Regions from separate parts of the Rhizobium sp. 22-785-1 genome, predicted to be linked through region 2. Evidence: riboswitches for the same ligand, from Rfam matches in the RefSeq annotation. Region 2 holds a riboswitch; each other region holds the start of a gene.
The links. A riboswitch is a leader RNA that binds a small molecule or an ion and turns the genes downstream of it on or off. The one in region 2 is predicted to bind thiamine pyrophosphate.

Region 1 (6,739 bases), on a different contig from region 2:
CCGCTTACTCCGAAATGATCTTGACGCGCTGCCCCGGCTCGATGGCAGCCGTGGTGCTAAGTGCGTTCAGCACGCGGAAAAGCTCCAGCTTGCGATCCGTCCCCATCATCCGCGCGGCAAGCGAGGCGACCGTTTCACCCGGCTTGACTGTGACGACGCGGACACGAAGCGGCTTCAGCGAGGAAATTTCGGCAGGCGTCATCTTGCGGAAGCTGGAGCGCAGGAGATTTGCAACTGTGTCCAATTGCGTGCTGCCCTTCGGCACGGCAGTGAGGAAACGGAAAATCTGGTTGCCGACACGGATGACGGTGACGTCGAAATCCCACTTGTCGGCGCTGGCGCGGGCGGTGGCCGCTGGCAAGCCGTTGACCTGTATTTCCCGAACCGTATCCGGCAAAAGACCCGCCACCCAGCCGCTCGTCAGATAGTTGGGCAAGCTCGTCTGCTTGGGATCGGCCACGCCATCGAAACGGATCGCCATATCGCCGGGGCCGGTTGCCAGAACCGCTTCCACCTTGTTGTCGATCTGGAAGCCTTCCGGCACGTCGAAGCGGATGCCGAGATTGCCATGCAGGAAGGTGTTGCCTCGGACATAGCCCTCTTGCGGGCTATCGCCATAGAGCAGACCATCGATGCCCGTGAGGAACCAGTCGCGACCCTTGTCACCCACCTGGCCTTCCTGGCCAAAGGCGCGGGCATGGCGCTTGGCAAGCTCGATACGCTGCGGCGTATTCGGATGGCTCGACAGGAAGTCGAGGCTCTGGTCGCTATCGGGATCGGCCGAGGTGAAGCGCGCATAAGCCGCCATGGAATCGAGGAAGCGCGGCGAGGCGTAAGGGTCGTAACCCGCCTCACCCAGCATCCGCACGCCGATCACGTCGGCCTGCAATTCCTGCTGGCGCGAGAAGGCAGCCAGACGAAGCTTGCCGCGCGCAAGCGCCTGCTTGCCGGCGAGATCGCTGGAAAGAACCTCCGCCACTACGCGGCTTGCAATGACTTCCGCCTCTTCACGACGCTGACGCTCGATGCCATGATTGGCCGTGACGTGGCCCATTTCGTGCGACAGCACGGCTGCCACTTCAGACGCGTCATTGGCAAGCGCCAGCAGGCCGCGGGTCACATAGAGATAGCCGCCCGGCAGCGCGAAAGCGTTAATGGCTGGCGAATTCAAAATGGTGATGCGGTAGGACTGCTGTGGATTTTCCGACACCGCCGTCAGCGCACCGGTGATACGGGCGACCAGACGCTCGGTCTTCTCGTCGTGATATTCACCGCCATAGCTTGCGACGATGCGCGGATGCTCGCGCGCTCCCATCTGCGCACGCGGATCGTTCTTCTGCACCTCTTCCACGGTCTGTGGATTGTCTGAGGGTTTGAGTGTGGATTGGTAAGCCGGGCTGAACAGTGACTGGCATGAGGACAGCATCAATGCCGCGGCACCGAGGGCTACGATGCCCCGCCGCGAAATCGACCGCTTTTCCCTTTCGTGACCGTAGCGGCCCTTTGAGGCCTTCACACGCGTCATCATCCTGCCAGTCCGCTCCAAACGTTCCTGATCATCCGTTATATGCAGACCAGAATATCAGCTTACACCCCGCAGGCACCGAAATGCCTGAACATCCAAAACGATCCATATTTCGGAAAGACCCTGAAAAAAGACGTTCTCTATACATGTCTCAAATAGTTGAGCCTGATTGGCAAGTGCAAAAAATGAGCAGCTTCACTGCGTGTGTGGAGGATTGACACCCCCCCGCGTCCAAATTGTGGCGCAGCCATGCGCTACTGGTGGAGGAAATCCATCACCTGTGGGTGATCGGTTGCTGAGAAGAACGCCTGAGTCGTTCCCTGAAACACGATCTCGCCGTTGGACAGAAGGACCACTGTATCGGCCAGCCGGCGAATGTCGTCGGGATGATGGGTGACGAGGAGAACGGTGTTGTTGCTCTCCGCATGAAGCGCTTTCAACAGGCTTGCCATGCCTGCGCGTAAACCCGGGTCGAGCGCTGCGAAGGGTTCGTCCAGCAGCATGACGGAACGTTCGCGTACCAGCGCACGCGCAAGGGCTGCCCGCTGGCGTTCTCCCCCAGACATGCTCGACGGAAAGCGCTTCTCGAAACCGGCGAGCCCGACGCGTTCCAGCGCGGTCGTAATCCGAGCCTTATCTTCGCTGGACAGACGCAAAGAAGGATGGATGCCAAGCCCGATATTGGTGGCGATATCGAGATGGGCGAAGAGGTTGTTATCCTGAAAGATCAGCGACACTGGGCGTTCGGCCGGATCGTACTCGCTCATATCCTTAACCCCGATCAGCACACGGCCAGTTGCCGGCCTCTCGAAACCTGCGACGAGGTTGAGAAGGGTGGATTTACCCGAACCCGATGAGCCGACGACCGCCGTGACCCTGCCCGCCTGGAAGGACGTATCGAAGAGGAAATCCTGTTCCCCAAGCCTGAGCGACACCTGTTCGAGCCGCACATCCGCCTGACCGATATTCATGCTTTCGCTCTCTCGGATTGGCGCGAGACACCGCCCGCTGCTAGGATGAGGCAGATGATGCCAAGGATGAAGGCATAGCCCGCCGCGTCATTGCTGCGGTAGCTTCCCATATTGCTGTAGACCAGCCACGGCAAGGTGACGAAGCTTTCCGAACCGAAGAGCGCGACGGCGCCAAGATCACCAAGCGACAGCGCCATGGCAAAGGAAAAGGCCATGGCAAAGGCACGCCACAGAACCGGTAGATCGATCAGGCGAAAGCGCGAAAAGCCGGTGAGACCAAGACTGGCAACCAACCTGCCGGTTCTGGCCTGATGGGTGGCGAAGGCGGGTTCAAGAACGCGCATGGCGAAGGGCAAGGCCATCAGCATGTTGATGAGTGCCACAAGCAATGGCGCGAAGACGGAAACATCGCCGAAGGGGCGCAGCAGCAAAAACCATCCACTGCCCAGCACCACGGGCGGCACCAGAAGCACCATCGACGCGCCGCCACCCAAAATCGCCGAGAGAAGCTTCGCAAGCCGCCCAGGCTTGCTGCTATCCGAAATCACTTGCCGGGCGCGGATAAGCGCGACCGAGATCAGCACGGCCAGCGACGCGGAAACGAGCGCGATGGACAGGCTGGTGATCGCCGCACGACGGAACACCTCGGCACTCAAGAGGCGCCACAGGTCGGCAGTCAGGCCGGAGGCAGCGACTGCCACGAGCGGCGTCCCCACCAGAAGCACCGCAAGGACGAGGATTATACCGTCCCACAGCCGCCGTAACGGACGCGAAGCATCGAAACGACGAACCGCCTGGCCTTGCGTTTGCCCCTCCGCATCTGCCCCCGGCAGAAGCGAAAGCAGAGCCAGCAACAGGCCGGTCATGGCGATCTGCATCAGTGACAGCGCAATGGCGCGTGGCGGATCGAAATCGAAGCGCAATGCCTGATAGATCGCGACTTCGATGGTCGTCGCAGCCGGACCGCCGCCAAGTAGCAGTACCAGCGTGAAGCTTGTGGCGCAGAGCATGAAGATCAGCCCCGCCACCCCCGGCACCAACCGACGCACCACCGGCCATTCGATGAAGCGGAAGGCGGAGATAGCGTTCATGCCGAGAACGCTGCTCATGCGCCAATATTCACTCGGTATTCTTTCCAGCCCCGCCAAAAAGAAGCGCACGGCCAGAGGCAGATTGAAGAAGACATGGGCAATGAGAATGCCGGAAAGACCATAGATGCTGAAGGGCTGCTCCACCCCTGCGTAAAGAAGGGCCGTATTGAGCAGTCCCTGCCTACCCCAGATGGCTATCAGCCCCAAGGCACCGACGATCACCGGCAGCCCCATCGGCACCGCCATCAACCTTATGATCCAGATGCGGCCCGGAAAATCTCTCTGCCTCGCGAGTGCCAAGGCAACAGGCAGTCCGAGAGCCACCGAAAGCACGGTCGAGAGCGTTGCCTGCCAAAGGGTGAACCGGAGGATGCGCAGCGTATAGGGTTCGAAGAGGGCGCTCGACGCCGCATTGCTGTCAAAGGAAAGAAGCGCCGCGACCGCTAGCGCGATGAAGAGCAGCACGGCGGTGAATGCCGCCATGCCTCCCATCAAGAACCTGCGTCTGTCGCTGCGCGCAATCACCTGCGGCGTCGCCTAGCGCTTACTTCACGCTCATCGCGGTCAGCCACTCATCGATCCAGGCCTTGCGGTTCTTCGCCACCTCTTCCGGCGACATCAGGAACGTCTTGGTCGGCTGCACCAGCTTGCTGAACGCATCCGGCAGCGGCTGCGACGTGGCAGTGACCGGCATCATCCAGTTGTTTTCCGGAATGGCATCCTGAAAGCCGGGCGTAAGCATGAAGGCCAGGAATTTCTTGCCAAGCTCCTTTTCGGGCGCATTTTTCAACAGGCCAGCGACCTCGATCTGGATGTAATGGCCTTCCTCGAAGCTTGCGGCCTGATAGCGCTCGCTGTGCTCGGCCACCATATGGTAGGCGGGCGAGGTGGTATAGGAGAGCACCATCGGCACTTCGCCCTTGGTGAAGAGACCGTAGGATTCCGACCAGCCGGGCGTGACCGTCAGAACGCGGTTCTTGAGCTTCGTCCAAGCCTCCGGCGCCTTGTCGCCATAGACCGACTTGACCCACAGCAGCAGGCCGAGACCCGGCGTCGAGGTCCGAGGGTCCTGAATGGCGATCTTCTGCGACGGGTCGCCCTCCACCAGCTCTTTCAGGCTTTTGGGCGGGTTCTTCAGCGTCTGGGTGTCATAGATGACGGCGAAGTGGCCGTAGTCATATGGGACGAAGACGTCATCCTTGAAGCCGCCTGGGACTTTTGCCCCGGAAGCATCGACACCCGACGCTTCGAAAAGCCCGGTGTCCTTGGCTTCGGCGACAAGATTGGTATCGAGACCGACCACCACATCCGCCTTGGAGCCCGCACCTTCCAGCTTCAACCGGTTGAGGAGCGCCACGCCATCGGCCACGCCGACGAAGTTGACGGTGCAATCGCAGGTCTTCTCGAACGCTGCCTTCACCTTTGGGCCTGGACCCCACTCGGAGACGAAGCTCTCATAAGTATAGACGGTGAGGACTTTTTTATCCTGCGCAGAGGCGATGCCCGGCAGGAGGAAGGATGCGGCAACGAGGCCGGACAGCAAAAAACGACGGTTCATCAGACACCTTCTCGAATGGGTTACGGGAATAGGCGTCTGGATGGAAGCCGTCTAATCCCTCCGCCGGTGTTAACCGGATCAGGTTCTTCGGGTTGGCATTCGCCTCTCAGCCTTGTCCCGAAAGACAAAGCACCCCGTTAGAGCGAGAAAAGATGTAATGTGACAATCGGTTATTGGCAAGACGCGAGAAGCTATGCCTGCTCCGTCATATGCACGAGTTCCCAGACGTGGCCGTCTGGATCCTGGAAGCTGCCTGCATACATGAAGCCATGATTCTGTACCGGCTTCCACTCCTGCCCGCCGGAAGAGAGTGCCGTTTTCAACATGCTGTCGATTTCCTCACGGCTGGAGGCGGATAGGCAGGTCAGAACTTCCGTGCTGCTCTTTGCATCGGCAATCTCGCCATTGATGAAATCGCGAAACCGCTCCTCCTGAAGCAGCATGACGAAGATGTTCTTCTCGACGATCATGCACAGCGTGCGCTCATCCGAATATTCCGGATTGAAACTGAAGCCGAGCGCGGTGAAGAAGGCTTTCGATGTCTCGATATTCTTGACCGGCATATTGACGAAGATCATGCGCATGGGCGGGCTCCTCCCTGTTGGAACAAAGCAGAGCCCATATTCACGCGCCTGTCAAAGAGGCCTAGCCTTCCATCTCTTCGCGCAGCATCTCAAGCTCCAGCCATTCTTCCTCCATGACCTCCAGCTTTTGGCGAAGCTTTGCCATTTCCTCCGCCAGCTTGTTGAAAGCGCCGGGGTCCTTGGCGAAAAGCTGCGGATCGGCCATTCGCTCTTCGCGCTTGGCGATTTCTTGCTGCAGCTTTTCCATTTCCTTCGGCAGATTTTCCAGCGCAAATTTCTGCTTGAAGGACAGCTTGCCCTTGCCCTTTGCAGGTTCAGTAGCGGGAGCGGCATTGGCCGAGACTTTCGCCTTCTCCTGCTTGTCCGAGCGCTTCTTGTCTTCTGCCGCACCCTTACGCTGCGCCATCATGTCGGAATAGCCGCCTGCATATTCGATCCAGCGGCCATCCGGCGCATCCGGATTGGCGGGCGCAATGGTCGAGGTCACGGTGCGATCAAGGAAATCACGGTCGTGGCTGACGAGAATGACGGTGCCCGAGAAGCTTGCGACGATTTCCTGAAGCAGGTCCAGCGTCTCGATATCGAGATCGTTCGTCGGCTCATCGAGGATGAGAAGGTTGGTCGGTCTTGCCAGGATACGCGCTAGAATAAGACGGGCGCGCTCGCCACCGGACAGATTGCGGATCGGCGTGCGGGCCTGTTCCGGCTGGAAGAGGAAGTCCTTCATATAGCCGGTCACATGCTTCTGCTCGCCGTTGACCAGCAGGCTTTCACCACGACCGTCGGTCAGGTAATGTGCCAGCGTGTCGTTCGGATTGAGGTCTTCGCGCTTCTGGTCGAGTGTCGCGATTTCCAGATTGGTGCCGAGCTTCACCGTGCCGCTATCGGGCGCGAGCGTACCTGTCAGCATCTTGAGCAGCGTGGTCTTGCCTGCACCATTCGGCCCGACGAGACCGATGCAATCGCCGCGATGCACCCGCAGCGAAAAGGGTGCGACGATGGTACGATCG
Region 2 (6,739 bases):
CACGGTGGAGATCGGCGCTTTGGCCTCATCGACGATCGGCACCGTTATCGAATAGCCCTTTACCGGATAGACGGGCAGGTCGATGCCGAGATGCTTTAGGAAATGCGGCGTGTAGCTGCCAAGCGCTCCGACAAACACATCTGCTTCGATCAGGCCCTTACTGGTCTCCACAGCCTTGATGCGGTTGCCCTCGATCACTGGCCGCATGATGCCGGTATCGTAGATGAACTTGACGCCTGCCTGCTCGGCAAGCCTTGCGAGTTCCGAGGTGAACATGAAGCAGTCGCCGGTCTCGTCACCCGGCAGTCGCAGGCCGCCTACAATCTTGTCGCGGGAGGCAGAAAGGCCGGGCTCTGCCGCAACGCAGGCTGCACGGTCGAGGATTTCGTATGGCACACCACCGGCTTTCAAGACCTCGACATCCTTGCCGATGCCATCGAACTGCTTCTGGGTGCGGAAAACTTCCAGTGTACCCTGCATGCGCTGATCATACTGGATGCCGGTTTCGTCGCGAAGCGCCATCAGGCAGTCGCGGCTATACTCGGCAATGCGGACCATGCGGCTCTTGTTGACGTTGTAGCGCGCCGCCGTGCAGTTGCTCAGCATCTGGATCATCCAGCGCCATGCGGCAGGATCGGCAGTTGGACGAATGATCAAAGGCGCGTGCTGCATGAAGAGCCATTTCAGCGCCTTCATCGGAATGCCGGGTGCCGCCCAGGGGGAGGAATAGCCAGGCGATACTTCCCCCGCATTGGCAAAGCTGGTTTCCAGCGCTGCCGCGGGCTGCCGGTCGATGACGGTGACGGTGTGTCCGGCCTTGGCAAGATACCAGGCCGAGGTGACGCCAATGACGCCGGCTCCGAGAATGGTGATGTTCATGCTGGCCTCACTTGTCTCTGATGATGGTGGAAGAAGCGGCAGTCTGCTTTTCCGGATGAATATAGTGGCGGCGATAGCGCTGGCCGAGCCGCGTCAGGATTTCGTAAGCGATGGTGCCCGCATCCTCGGCAATCGCCTCGAGCGACTGATTTGGGCCGATGATTTCCACGAGGCTTCCATGCGTCAGCGTGCCTTCGGGAAGGGCGGAAATATCGAGCGTAATGCTGTCCATCGAGACGCGCCCGGCAATAGGGAGCCGAACGTCATTGAAGTAAGCGGCTCCACGGCTGCTCAGCGAGCGCGGCAGACCATCCGCATAGCCTGCCGCAATCGTCGCCAGCCGGGTTTCTCGCGTGGTGCGCAGCGACGCGCCGTAACCGACAAAGCTTTCAGCAGGGACAGTGCGCGTCTGCACCACGGCAACGCTGAGGCTGACCACCGGCTTCATCGGGTTGGGATGAGCGGACGACGGCGCTCCGCCATAGAGCGCGATGCCGGGGCGCATCAGCGCATTGTGATAATCCGTGCCGAGGAAGATGCCGCCGGAATTGGCAAAGCAGATCGGCACGCCGGGGAAACGCTCGGTCGCCTTGCGCATGGCCGCAAGCTGCACCGCATTCGCCTCATGGTCCGGCTCGTCGGCGCAGGCCAGATGGCTCATGATGCAGGTGAGATCGATGCCCTTCAAAAGGTCAGGGGTCGCCAGCAGGGTATCCACCTCGTAAGGCGCAAGCCCGAGCCGCGACATGCCGGTATCGATCTGCAGTGCTGCGGGCAAGGTCTTTCCGAGTGCCGCGGCCTGTGCGCTCCATTGTGCGATCTGTTCCAGGCAGTTCAGAACCGGAATGATATTGAGCGCTGCGCAGGATACATCATTGCCGAGCTGAAGGCCGTTGAGAACCAGGATTTTTGCGTCGCTGCCAATGTGCAGGCGAAGGGATAGAGCCTCATCGATATGGGCGACGAAGAAATGACGGCATCCGGCATCGTAAAGCGCCGGTGCGACGATATCGGCACCAAGACCGTAGGCATCAGCCTTCACCACCGCGCTCGTTATCGAATGCGGGGCCTTGGCGGCAAGCGCGCGATAATTGTCGCGAAGCGCTGAAAGATCGATGGTCAGATAGCCGCTTGCGCCACCCTTAGCTTTCTGCGGCTGGAGGGTCATGTCCATTGTCGTTCCCCTTGTCTTATCGCAACAGGGTATTGCAATGATTGTTGAATTTAAGCAGTCTGAGTCGAAGAAAATTCGATAAAAATCTCGATCTCACAATTTTATGCGATTAATCGGAATGAAATCATGTCTGCACTCGACGCCACCGACCGTCACATCATCCGGCTATTGCGGTTGAACGCCCGCATCAGCAATGCCAAGCTCGCAGCAGAGGTGGGGCTCTCACCCTCCGCCTGCCTGCGCCGCGTCGATATTCTGGAGCGGGAAGGCGTCATTCGTGGCTATACGGCAATCACCGGAAGCGCTGCCGGGGGGGAGGCGATCTCGGTCATCGTCCAGATCACGCTCGACCGGCAGACGGAAGATTTTCTCAATCGCTTCGAAAATGCCGTGCGCCGTTACCCGGAAGTGCGAGAGTGCTACCTGATGACGGGCGGCTCGGATTATTTTCTCCGGGTCGAAGTGGAGACGGCAGGCGATTTCGAGCGCGTCCACAAGGATATACTTTCGAAACTGCCGGGTGTATCGCGTATCCACTCAAGCTTTGCGATCCGCAATGCGCTGGCTGCTCCCAAACCGAGAGCGTCCGATCGCAAGTCCTAGGAATCGGTGCCGGTCAGGCCGGCCACCAGCGGTAAAAATGGTGAACGGGGCCGTGGCCGCTGCCGACATGAAGATCACGGCCTGCGGCGAGTGCGCCTTGAAGGTAGTCTTTCGCAAGGCCAACGGCATCGACAAGTGACAGGCCAAGTGCGAGATGAGCGGTGATTGCCGCTGCCAGTGTGCAGCCGGTGCCATGGTCGTTCTTCGTTTCGATCCGCGGCATAGCGAACTCCTGAACGGCCTGACCATCGAAGAGAAGATCCACACTCTCTTCCCCGCCACCGTGACCGCCTTTGATCAACACCGCGCGCGCGCCAAGCTTCACGATCAGTTCTGCCTGCTTCAACATGGCGTCTCGATCTTTGGCAATAGCGGTGCCGGTGAGCAGCGCCGCCTCGGGAAGGTTCGGCGTGGCAAGCGTCGACTGCGGCAACAATTCCGTGCGAAGGGTTTCGATCGCGCCTTCCTGAAGCAGCCGGTCTCCCGAGGTCGCCACCATGACCGGGTCGAGAACTACAGGCTGGGGTTGCTCACGAAGCTTTGCCGATATGGTTAGGATCGTGTCGATGCGCGATACCATGCCGATCTTGATAGCGTTGATGTCGAGATCGGAGAAGACCGCATCCATCTGTGCGGCAATCATCGTCGCGGAGATGTCTTCAACCGCACTGACACCCCTGGTGTTCTGGGCGGTGATGGCGGTAATGACGCTTGCACCATAGGCGCCAAGCGCCGAAAACGCCTTGAGATCCGCCTGAATGCCGGCGCCTCCGCCGCTGTCGGAGCCGGCGATGGTCAGAGCGATGGCCGTCATGATCGTGCTCCCACTGCGTTATCCACGGCTTTGCGAAAATCGTCTGTGGCGGCGGCGATATCGACGGCGTGAAACAGACCGGAGATCAATGCGACGCCGTCGGCCCCCGCCGCGATCACGTCTGGTACACGCGCAAGCGTAATGCCGGCAATGGCGCCGACGGGTAGATCCGGTCGCTCCTTTCGCAGGAAATCTCTCAGGCGCCCCAGTCCCTCAAGGCCCACGGGGGAATCTGGATTGAGTTTTGACGTGGTTTCGAAGACGCCGCCAATGCAGGCATAGTCTGCGGGCGCTTCGGCGACCTGACGGGCATCGGTCATCGCCTTCACAGTGAGGCCAATGATGGCGTTCTGACCGAGAAGCCGTCTTGCCGTTGTTGCATCCATATCGTCCGCCCCGAGGTGAACGCCATCCGCACCGCTTGCCAGCGCCACATCCACACGGTCGTTGATCACTAGCGGCACGCCCGTTCCGCGCAGCGTCTCTACGATGGTTATGGCTTGTTCGATCATCTGGCGTGTGGACGACGTCTTGTCACGATACTGTATGATCGTTGCGCCATGTCGTGCCGCCACTGCGGCCAGTTGCGAAAGAGGCGCGACGTCGGTGAGAGAGGCATCGACGATGGCATTAAGCCGGTAATCAATCTTCGTCATGTTCGATCCTGGCATGGGAGAGAATATCTTCGCGCGTCAGATTGAACAGCGCGTCCAGAAAGGCGACCTCGAACGATCCTGGCCCGTTTGCGTGTCTCGCGGCCATCTGCGCGGAAACGCCCGTTATGGTGAGCGCCGATGCCGCCGCCAGCATGACGTCCTCCTCTACGGCCATGAAGGCCGCGATGACGCCACCGGAAAGGCAGCCTGTTCCTGTCACCTTCGCCATCAAGGTGTGACCGTTGACGATCCGAATCTTGCGGTCTGCGTCACTCAAGCGATCGACCGCCCCGGTCTGAATGCGTAACGCGCCGTCAATATCCCCAATGACCGCCATTTCCGCCGCATTACCCCGCACGATGGAGGGGGACTGGCCGCTCAGCTCCCGTGCAAAATCCAAACGTGATGGAGAGTAGTCGCAGTGGACCGGATCTATGATCCAGGGCTTGCCGTGGCGATTGGCGATCTCCACGGCCATACGAATGACCTTGCGGCGGGCCGCGTCCAGTGTCCCCAGATTGATCGTCAACGCGTGGGTCTTGACGACGAAGCTTTCGATTTCCTCCTCGGAAGAGGTCATGGAGGGGATACCGCCAATCGCTGTGATGCCGTCCGCAGTGAACTTCTGGACCACCGTATTCATAAGGCAGTGAACACGCGGTCTGTGCTCCCGCACGCGGCTCAGGAGTTGCGCCGCTTGCTCCGCAGTGGGGATATTTGCCTTCAACAGTTCATCTCCAGATACGCATTTTGCGGATCCGGATAAACTGCGCGCATGGAAAGAAAGCTGTGCCTGGCGGCGACCGTTCCGTTCCTACGCCGGTATTAACCGGATCAGGTTCAAGGGTCCGGCTCAGCGCCGTCTCAGCATCGTTCGATGCTCCCCTCGGAATGGATCAAGCTAAATGAGAAAAGCGATGGCGTGTCAAGATTTTTGAGAGAGGCGCGTATGGCTCCTATTCCGATGCTGCCGCTTTGAACTTCGTGATTATTATCGCGTTGAACGATCTGGTAGAATAAGCTGCCACCTGAGTGAACGGTTGGCGTCGGCGTGATGTTGAAGAGCTTGGACAGCATGTGCATGGAATATCCGCAAGATGTCTGACTGGTCCTGGGCCTCATTGCGTCAGAAATATCTGACCTTTCCAACACTGCTGCGATCAATCCCGGTGGGTGTCGTCGTTGCGGCCGGTATCCTTGCCACGAGTTGGACCCATGACCTTTTGAGCGACCACTACGATATGGTGGTGCATACCTACGAAGCCATCGATACCACGAAAGATGTGTTGATTGCGCTCGACGACGCCGAAACGGGGCAAAGGGGATATCTTGTCAGTGGCGACAAGCGCTACCTTGCCCCATACGAAAAGGCGATGGAGCGCCTCCACTTGCTCCAAAATCAATTGATGACACGCATATCGGACAATTCCGGGCAGGTCGCCCGGGTCAAAGCGATGGATCAGCTGATCGAGAAGAAGCTTGAGGAGCTCAAGCATTCCATATCGCTCTACGACGACGTGGGCGCCGATGCCGCCCGTACCAATGAGATCGGCTATATGGCAGTCGGTACGATGGATCGTATTCGAGACGTCATCGGCGAAATCACTGTTACGGAGCATACGCTGCTGGACACGCGTCATGCCGAAGTCGAGGCAGACGAGTTCCGCATTCGGGTGGTGGCGATCATCGTGGGCCTGGCGTCTTTTCTGACCCGCGCGGTGGTGGAAATGTATCTTGCGCGGCGATATTCGAAAGCGCCGTAGCGCGCACACGGTTGCGAGATGGGGCAGGCATGCTTATCCCCCCGCCATGCCAGGAATCTGATTGACGGTGATCATCTGGCGGATCGTGCGGTCCGCAACGCGATCGGCTCGGGCTTTTGATTCCTGCTCGTCTTCCGGAAACGCGTAAGTCATGTAAGAGAGCGAGGTTTCCAGATCATTGTTGTTGTGGCCGAGGATGGCAGCGAAATAGCTGTTCTTCGTCACATTGGCAGGGGCGAAGTTGCGATAGGCGATTTCGGCATAGAGGTGGCGCAGGCCATACGGCTTGGGTGGCTCTTCTTTCGGCCAGATGTCTTCGAATTTCGCAATCATCGCATCGCGCAGCGGTAGCCGGGCATCACTTGAGAAGTCGTCGATCGTCATGCCGAACCATAGCTTTCCCTCGCTGCTGTCTCTCAGACGGTGATAGGCATCGAGAACGATCTTCGATTGCTCCAGCACCGGGATCTCATAGGTAACGCCGAATTTGGTGCCTTCGCCTTGCTTCGTCTTCGCTTGGCCGTTGAACAAAACGCTCCATTTGGAAATGCCGTTTCCATAGGGTGCAGGCATCAACTGGGCCTGGGTAAAGACTTCGAACGGACGTCGCCCGGTGGTGCCGATCAGGCCGATGCCGATCGTCAACGCATCCTCGGAATGTAGATAGCGTCTGCAGCGTCTCATCACTTCGGAATAGTGTTCGAAGGTTACAAGCGAGCCGTGCTTCGTGGCGATCTTGGCCATCTTGGCTTTGCGGGCTTCATCGTAAAGCTGAGGCGATCCGGCTGCGATGCGCAGCATGGGATGTTGCTCACCGAATGCCTCACGGATGGCGTTTCGATATTTCGTG
Region 3 (6,739 bases), on a different contig from region 2:
GGCATCGGCTTCGCTGCCATAGGAAATGACGGTCGCGTCCTTTTCCAGGCGGCAGATGTCACCATCCACTTCGATGGCGCAGATGGAATTGCGAAGATTGCCGCCAATGCCGCCTTCGGTGGTGGCGGAGGCAAGCAGCAATTGTTCGTTTGCCAGGCGGCGCATGAACGCGCTGTGCCATTGGCTGTCTTCGCCATGCTCCACAAGGCTCGAGGCCTTGATGTGGTGCATAGCGTAAATCATCGCCGTTGCCGAACAGGCCTGGCCGAGAATGGAGCAGATATCGGCAAGCTCCAGCATGGTGGCGCCTTCGCCACCCATGTGAACGGGAACTTGAATGCCGAGCAGTTTTTCCTGCCGAAGCGCGTCAACAGCCTCCTTCGGGAAGCGGCCTTCGGTATCCACCACGTCGGCATGTTTTGCGGCAATCGCCGCCACCCGCGCCGCCCTGGCGCTCAGTGCTTCACGGTGAGGCGCGACGGCGAGGTTCATCAGGCGGCCTCTTTCCCGTCGAGGATGGCTTTGACCGTGGTTTCGATGGCGGCGATGCTGGCAAAGGACTTGCGGTTCAGCATGCTGTCGGGAAACTCGATGTCGAAGGCTTCTTCGAGGCCAAGCATCAATTGCACGGAGGCGAAGGAGGAAAGGCCCGCCGCATAAAGATCGGCATCGTCGGCAAGCGTGTCGACGGAAACGGGAAGCTGGCCAAACTTTGCCAGCACGTCACGGATAGTAGAATTCATCTGAGCTCATCTCCCTAAACTAGAGCCATCATAGCGTCATTTGTGGTTACATTTAAAAAAATAACATTGTCATAAGTGGAGCGGTTAATATCCGGTGACATTGCTTTGCGCGCTATTCAGCTTTTTTGGGGCGCCCACGGCCAGCTTGACAATCGGCGTTATCGGGTCTTTGATTGCGGCATTCACCAGGGGGGTCCCGGCAAGGGGCTGAGATACTGCTAGAGCGCGCAGTGACCCGTTGAACCTGATCCAGTTCATACTGGCGTAGGGACGGTGCAAACGCGGGCATTCTGGCAGAACCGGCTTCACGCCGGGGAACCGTCATCACGTCTATCCCCGCGCTTTTCGTCTTCATGCTCGAACTGGGTCTCCACTGTTTTGCTTTGGAGCCTCACGATGAACATTGCCGCTAAAAACCTCACCCCAACCGTTACCACCGGTCCGTTGCCGGCCTCCACCAAGGTGTACAAGCCGGGCGTTCTTCACCCGTATATCCGCGTGCCGATGCGCGAAATTGCGGTCCATCCCACCGCTGGCGAACCGCCGGTCACGGTCTATGATTCCTCCGGTCCCTATACCGATCCCTCGCATCTGGTGAACATCGATGCCGGTCTGCCGCGTCATCGCCAAGAATGGGTTATCGCACGTGGCGATGTCGAAGCCTATGAGGGCCGGCATGTGAAGCCGGAAGACAATGGCTTTGCCACCGGCGAGCGGCTGACGCCGGAATTTCCCGTGCGCAACCAGCCGCTGCGGGCCAAGGGTGGGAAGGCCGTCACCCAGCTGGCCTATGCGCGGGCGGGCATCATCACGCCGGAGATGGAATATATCGCCATCCGCGAAAATCTCGGACGCGAGGCGGCGCGGGAGAAGCTTGTGCGCGATGGCGAAAGCTTCGGCGCGCATATTCCAGATCACGTCACGCCGGAATTCGTCCGTCAGGAAGTGGCCTCCGGTCGCGCCATCATCCCCTCCAATATCAACCACCCGGAAGCCGAGCCGATGATCATCGGGCGGAATTTTCTGGTGAAGATCAACGCCAATATCGGCAACTCCGCCGTCACCTCCTCCATGGCGGAAGAGGTGGAAAAGATGGTCTGGGCCACGCGCTGGGGTGCCGATACGGTGATGGACCTTTCCACCGGGCGCAACATTCACAATATCCGCGAATGGATCATCCGCAATTCTCCGGTGCCGATCGGCACGGTGCCGCTCTATCAGGCGCTGGAGAAGGTCAACGGCATTGCCGAGGATCTGACCTGGGAGGTGTTTCGCGATACGCTGATCGAGCAGGCCGAGCAGGGCGTCGATTACTTCACCATCCATGCGGGCGTTCGCCTGCACTACATTCCGCTGACCGTCAATCGCGTCACCGGCATCGTCTCGCGCGGCGGATCGATCATGGCCAAGTGGTGTCTGCACCACCACAAGGAAAGCTTCCTCTACGAGCATTTCGACGAGATTTGCGACATTTGTCGCGCCTACGACGTGTCGTTTTCACTGGGGGACGGACTGCGTCCGGGCTCGATTGCCGATGCCAATGATGCCGCGCAGTTTGCCGAGCTCGAGACGCTGGGCGAATTGACGCAGATCGCCTGGGCGAAGGATTGCCAGGTGATGATCGAAGGCCCCGGCCATGTGCCGATGCACAAGATCAAGGAAAACATGGACAAGCAGCTGAAGACCTGCGGCGAGGCGCCCTTCTACACGCTGGGGCCGCTGACCAGCGATATCGCCCCCGGCTACGACCATATCACGTCGGGCATCGGGGCGGCGATGATCGGCTGGTTCGGCACGGCGATGCTTTGCTATGTTACGCCGAAGGAGCATCTGGGCCTGCCCGACCGCAACGACGTGAAGGTGGGCGTCATCACCTACAAGATCGCCGCACACGCCGCCGATCTCGCCAAGGGGCATCCGGCAGCGCAGGTGCGTGACGATGCGCTGTCGCGCGCCCGCTTCGAATTCCGCTGGGAAGATCAGTTCAACCTGTCGCTCGATCCGGAAACGGCGCGCTCCTATCACGACGAGACGTTGCCGAAGGAAGCGCACAAGGTCGCGCATTTCTGCTCCATGTGCGGACCCAAATTCTGCTCCATGCGCATTTCCCATGATATCCGCGCAGAAGCCCAGAAGGAGGGGCTGGAGGCCATGGCGGAGAAATTCCGTCAGGGTGGCGATCTCTACATGCCGCTGGAAAAGCCCGTGGCCGGTGAATGAGATGCGCATCCTGATCAAAGGCGCAGGCGTTGCCGGTCTGACGGCTGCTCTTGAGCTGACGCGGCGCGGTCTTGCGGTAACGGTGTTCGACACCGCCGCTCAGATCGGCAAGGGCGCATCCTGGTTTGCCGGCGGCATGCTGGCGCCCTGGTGCGAAAGGGAGAGCGCCGAGCAGGCGGTGCTCGATCTCGGCCAAACTGCACTCGACTGGTGGGAGGAGGCCGCACCCGGCCTCGTCACAAGCCACGGCACGCTGGTGGTCGCATCCGCGCGGGACAAGGCGGAACTCACCCGCTTTGCGTCGCGCACCAGCGGCTACCGGCTGGTGGATGAGGATGATATTGCCACACTCGAGCCGGACCTCGCCGGGCGCTTCCGCCATGGGCTGTTTTTCGAGGGCGAGGGCCATCTCGACCCGAGACTGGCGATGGCGGCGCTGCATCGGCGTTTGCTGGAACACGGTGTCGCCTTCCATCTGGGCGGTGAGCCACCCGATGAAGGCGGGTTCGATCGCATCGTCGATTGCACCGGCCACGCGCAGGTCGGCTCGCTCTCAGAGCTTCGGGGCGTGCGTGGCGAAATGCTCTATCTCGCCACGAGTGAGGTTTCGCTATCGCGCCCGGTGCGGCTCCTGCATCCGCGCATCCCGCTCTACATCGTCCCGCGTGAGCCGGGGCGCTTCATGGTGGGGGCAACGATGATCGAGACGGAGGAGGCGGGGCCGATTTCTGCCCGCTCGATGATGGAGTTCTTGAACGCTGCTTATGCGCTGCATCCGTCTTTCGGCGAAGCGCAGATCATCGAAACCGGAACCGGCATCCGGCCTGCCTTTCCCGACAATCTTCCGCGCATCGTTGAGGATGGCAAGACGCTCTCAATCAATGGCGCGCACCGGCACGGCTTCCTGCTTTCGCCCGCCATGGCGCGGCAGGCTGCCGATTTCATCGAACAAAAGGAGGTGTCCCATGCGGATCCACGTCAACGGCGAAGTGCATGATCTTTCCGCCGCCACGCTGTCTGAACTGCTCTCAATCCTCGATTACGAGGGTGACTGGCTGGCGACTGCGGTCAATGGCGATCTCGTCCATGCGGAGGATCGCCCCAAGTTTCAATTGAAGGATTGCGACCGGATCGAAATCCTTTCCCCGATGCAGGGAGGATGAACCATGCTTCGATTGTATGATCGCGACGTCAGCTCACGGCTGTTGCTGGGTACTGCTCGCTATCCGTCGCCCGCCGTTCTGGCGGATGCCGTTCGCGCCAGCAGGACCGATATCCTCACCATTTCGCTGCGGCGTGAAACGGCAGGCGGCAAAAAGGGCGGGCATTTCTTCGAGATGATCCGCGAACTCGACCGCCTCATCCTGCCCAATACCGCAGGCTGCCATACCGCCAAGGAAGCGGTGCTGACGGCGAAGATGGCGCGCGAGGTGTTCAAGACCAACTGGATCAAGCTGGAGGTGATCGGCCATCACGACACACTGCAACCAGATGTCTTCGCGCTGGTGGAGGCGGCCCGCATTCTCTCAGACGAGGGTTTCGAGGTGTTCCCCTATACGACCGACGATCTGGTGGTGGCGGAAAGGCTGATCGATGCGGGCTGCAAGGTGCTGATGCCCTGGTGCGCACCGATCGGCAGCGCCATGGGCCCGCTGAACCTGACCGCGCTCAAATCCATGCGGGCACATTTTCCCGATGTGCCGATGATCGTCGATGCCGGCCTTGGCCGTCCATCGCATGCGGCAACGGTGATGGAGCTTGGCTATGATGCGGTGCTGCTCAATACGGCGGTGGCCGGTGCCGGCAACCCGGTGATCATGGCCGGTGCGTTTGCGAAAGCGGTGACAGCAGGGCGCGAGGCCTATCTTTCCGGCATGCTGGAGCCGCGCGACATGGCGGTGCCGTCCACGCCGGTGATCGGGACGGCGGTGTTTTCGTGAGGGCTTGGTAAGGGGGTGGCACCCTTGTCATGTTTTGCGCGAGGTCTCCTCCTCTCCTCATTCCTGTGCTTGTCACAGGAATCCAGCTGGCGCGCGTCTGCGCGACGAGAAAAGCCCCTTCAGACCAAAGACTTGGTCTGACTGGATTCCTATGACAAGCACAGGAATGAGGGCGGGTGAGGCTGACCCCCGGCAACAGTGACTATCCCGCAATTGACAACACCGCCCCACAGCGGGATACCGGCAGGACAACAGAAGGAATGCCGCCCTTGCACAATCTGCTGATCGATATTGATGGTGTTGCGGTGGGCCATGCCACCGATCTTACGCTTGGCTCCGGCGTGACAGCCATTGTTTTCGATGAACCTGCGATTGCTTCCGGCTCGGTTCTGGGTGGCGCGCCGGGTGGGCGCGACACGGCGCTTCTCGATCCATCGATGACGGTTGAGGCGGTGGATGCCTTCGTACTCTCCGGCGGATCGGCCTTTGGGCTCGATGCAGCAGGTGGGGTGCAGGCGGGATTGCGCCAGGCCGGGCGCGGCTTTCCGGTGGGCAATACCCGCGTGCCGATCGTGCCGCAGGCGATCCTGATGGATCTCTTGAATGGCGGCAACAAGGATTGGGGGCTGCATTCGCCCTATCGTGACATGGGGTACGAGGCGTTCAAGGCCGCTTCGCACGGGCCCTTTGCGCTTGGCACCGTGGGGGCCGGAACGGGTGCCACGACCGCGACGGTGAAGGGCGGGCTGGGCTCCACCAGTGCCAAGACCTCCACCGGTATCGGGATTGCTGGGATCGTCGCCGTCAATGCCTTGGGCTCGGCAACGGTCGGCACCGCGCAAAACTTCTGGTCCGCCCCCTTTGAACAGAATGGCGAATTTGGCGGGCTTGGCCTGCCAACACAGTTCAGCCAGGCCGATACGGCGCTTCGCATCAAGGGCGTGACGCTGACGGCCACCACCATTGGTGCGGTGATCACCGATGCAGTGCTGACGAAGGCGCAGGCGCATCGCCTTTCGATTCTGGCGCATGATGGGCTGGCGCGCGCCGTGCTGCCTTCGCATCTTTCCAGCGATGGCGACACGATGTTTGCCGCAGCCACCGGCAGGAAGCCTCTCACCCAGCCGAGCGATTTTGCTGAACTCTGCCATCTCGCCACTCTTGTCATGGCGCGTGCCATTGCGCGCGGCGTGTTCGAGGCCACGGCTTTGCCCCATGAGGGCGCGCAACCTTCCTGGCGGGATCGCTTCGGAGCCTCTGAGCCATGAGTAACACGCCATCGCGCCCGCCGCTCAAACCCGTGCTGCGGGTGGATTTTCCACCGGGCGAGCGGCTGGGGCGCGGCAAGATTGAGCTGATGGAGCATATCGTCGCCACCGGCTCTATTTCTGCGGCGGGGCGGGCCATGGACATGTCTTATCGCCGTGCTTGGCTGCTGGTGGATGCGCTGAACCACATGTTCACAGAGCCGGTGATCGAATCGCAGCGCGGCGGCAAGCAGGGTGGCGGCGCGGGGCTGACGCCTTTTGGCGAAGAGCTGCTGGCGCGCTTTCGCGGCATGGAAGCGCGGATGCGCGACACGCTGCAGGCCGATCTCGACTGGCTGGACGCCAACCGCGCAGCCGACGATCGCAAGACGCAGGATGTGCCCTCTCAATAGGGATCAAGTGCCGCCGATTTGACGATGGCGAAGACCGGGCTTCCGGCTTTGAGCGACAGCCGTGCGATGGAAAGGCTTGTTAGCCGCGACTGGATGAGGGTGCCGTGGCAGGCCACCTGCACCAGTGCCATGCCATCGGCAAGCGTAATGCCTGTCACGTGGCCTTCGAGAATGTT

Region 1: it holds a riboswitch for thiamine pyrophosphate, as region 2 does, so the genes downstream of both, thiB (thiamine ABC transporter substrate binding subunit) here and ACQZ5M_RS10785 (hydroxyethylthiazole kinase) in region 2, are expected to answer to the same signal.
Region 3: it holds a riboswitch for thiamine pyrophosphate, as region 2 does, so the genes downstream of both, thiC (phosphomethylpyrimidine synthase ThiC) here and ACQZ5M_RS10785 (hydroxyethylthiazole kinase) in region 2, are expected to answer to the same signal.

The regions. Positions count from the first base shown of each region.
Region 1 is NZ_JBNWDI010000005.1:169,798-176,536, forward strand. It holds gene ACQZ5M_RS12375 (M48 family metalloprotease) at 5-1,525, opposite strand; gene ACQZ5M_RS12380 (thiamine ABC transporter ATP-binding protein) at 1,780-2,496, opposite strand; gene thiP (thiamine/thiamine pyrophosphate ABC transporter permease ThiP) at 2,493-4,112, opposite strand; gene thiB (thiamine ABC transporter substrate binding subunit) at 4,132-5,145, opposite strand; TPP riboswitch at 5,184-5,292, opposite strand; gene ACQZ5M_RS12395 (VOC family protein) at 5,337-5,729, opposite strand; gene ACQZ5M_RS12400 (ABC-F family ATP-binding cassette domain-containing protein) at 5,791-6,739, opposite strand, start outside.
Region 2 is NZ_JBNWDI010000004.1:225,102-231,840, reverse strand. It holds gene ACQZ5M_RS10810 (D-amino acid dehydrogenase) at 1-879, opposite strand, end outside; gene alr (alanine racemase) at 887-2,053, opposite strand; gene ACQZ5M_RS10800 (Lrp/AsnC family transcriptional regulator) at 2,180-2,656, shown strand; gene thiD (bifunctional hydroxymethylpyrimidine kinase/phosphomethylpyrimidine kinase) at 2,670-3,470, opposite strand; gene thiE (thiamine phosphate synthase) at 3,467-4,126, opposite strand; gene ACQZ5M_RS10785 (hydroxyethylthiazole kinase) at 4,113-4,853, opposite strand; TPP riboswitch at 4,921-5,023, opposite strand; gene ACQZ5M_RS10780 (CHASE3 domain-containing protein) at 5,224-5,889, shown strand; gene telA (telomere resolvase TelA) at 5,923-6,739, opposite strand, start outside.
Region 3 is NZ_JBNWDI010000005.1:19,661-26,399, reverse strand. It holds gene ACQZ5M_RS11740 (acyl-CoA dehydrogenase family protein) at 1-492, opposite strand, end outside; gene ACQZ5M_RS11735 (acyl carrier protein) at 492-743, opposite strand; TPP riboswitch at 921-1,032, shown strand; gene thiC (phosphomethylpyrimidine synthase ThiC) at 1,140-2,963, shown strand; gene thiO (glycine oxidase ThiO) at 2,965-3,960, shown strand; gene thiS (sulfur carrier protein ThiS) at 3,929-4,126, shown strand; gene ACQZ5M_RS11715 (thiazole synthase) at 4,130-4,903, shown strand; gene ACQZ5M_RS11710 (P1 family peptidase) at 5,164-6,171, shown strand; gene ACQZ5M_RS11705 (winged helix-turn-helix domain-containing protein) at 6,168-6,563, shown strand; gene modC (molybdenum ABC transporter ATP-binding protein) at 6,557-6,739, opposite strand, start outside.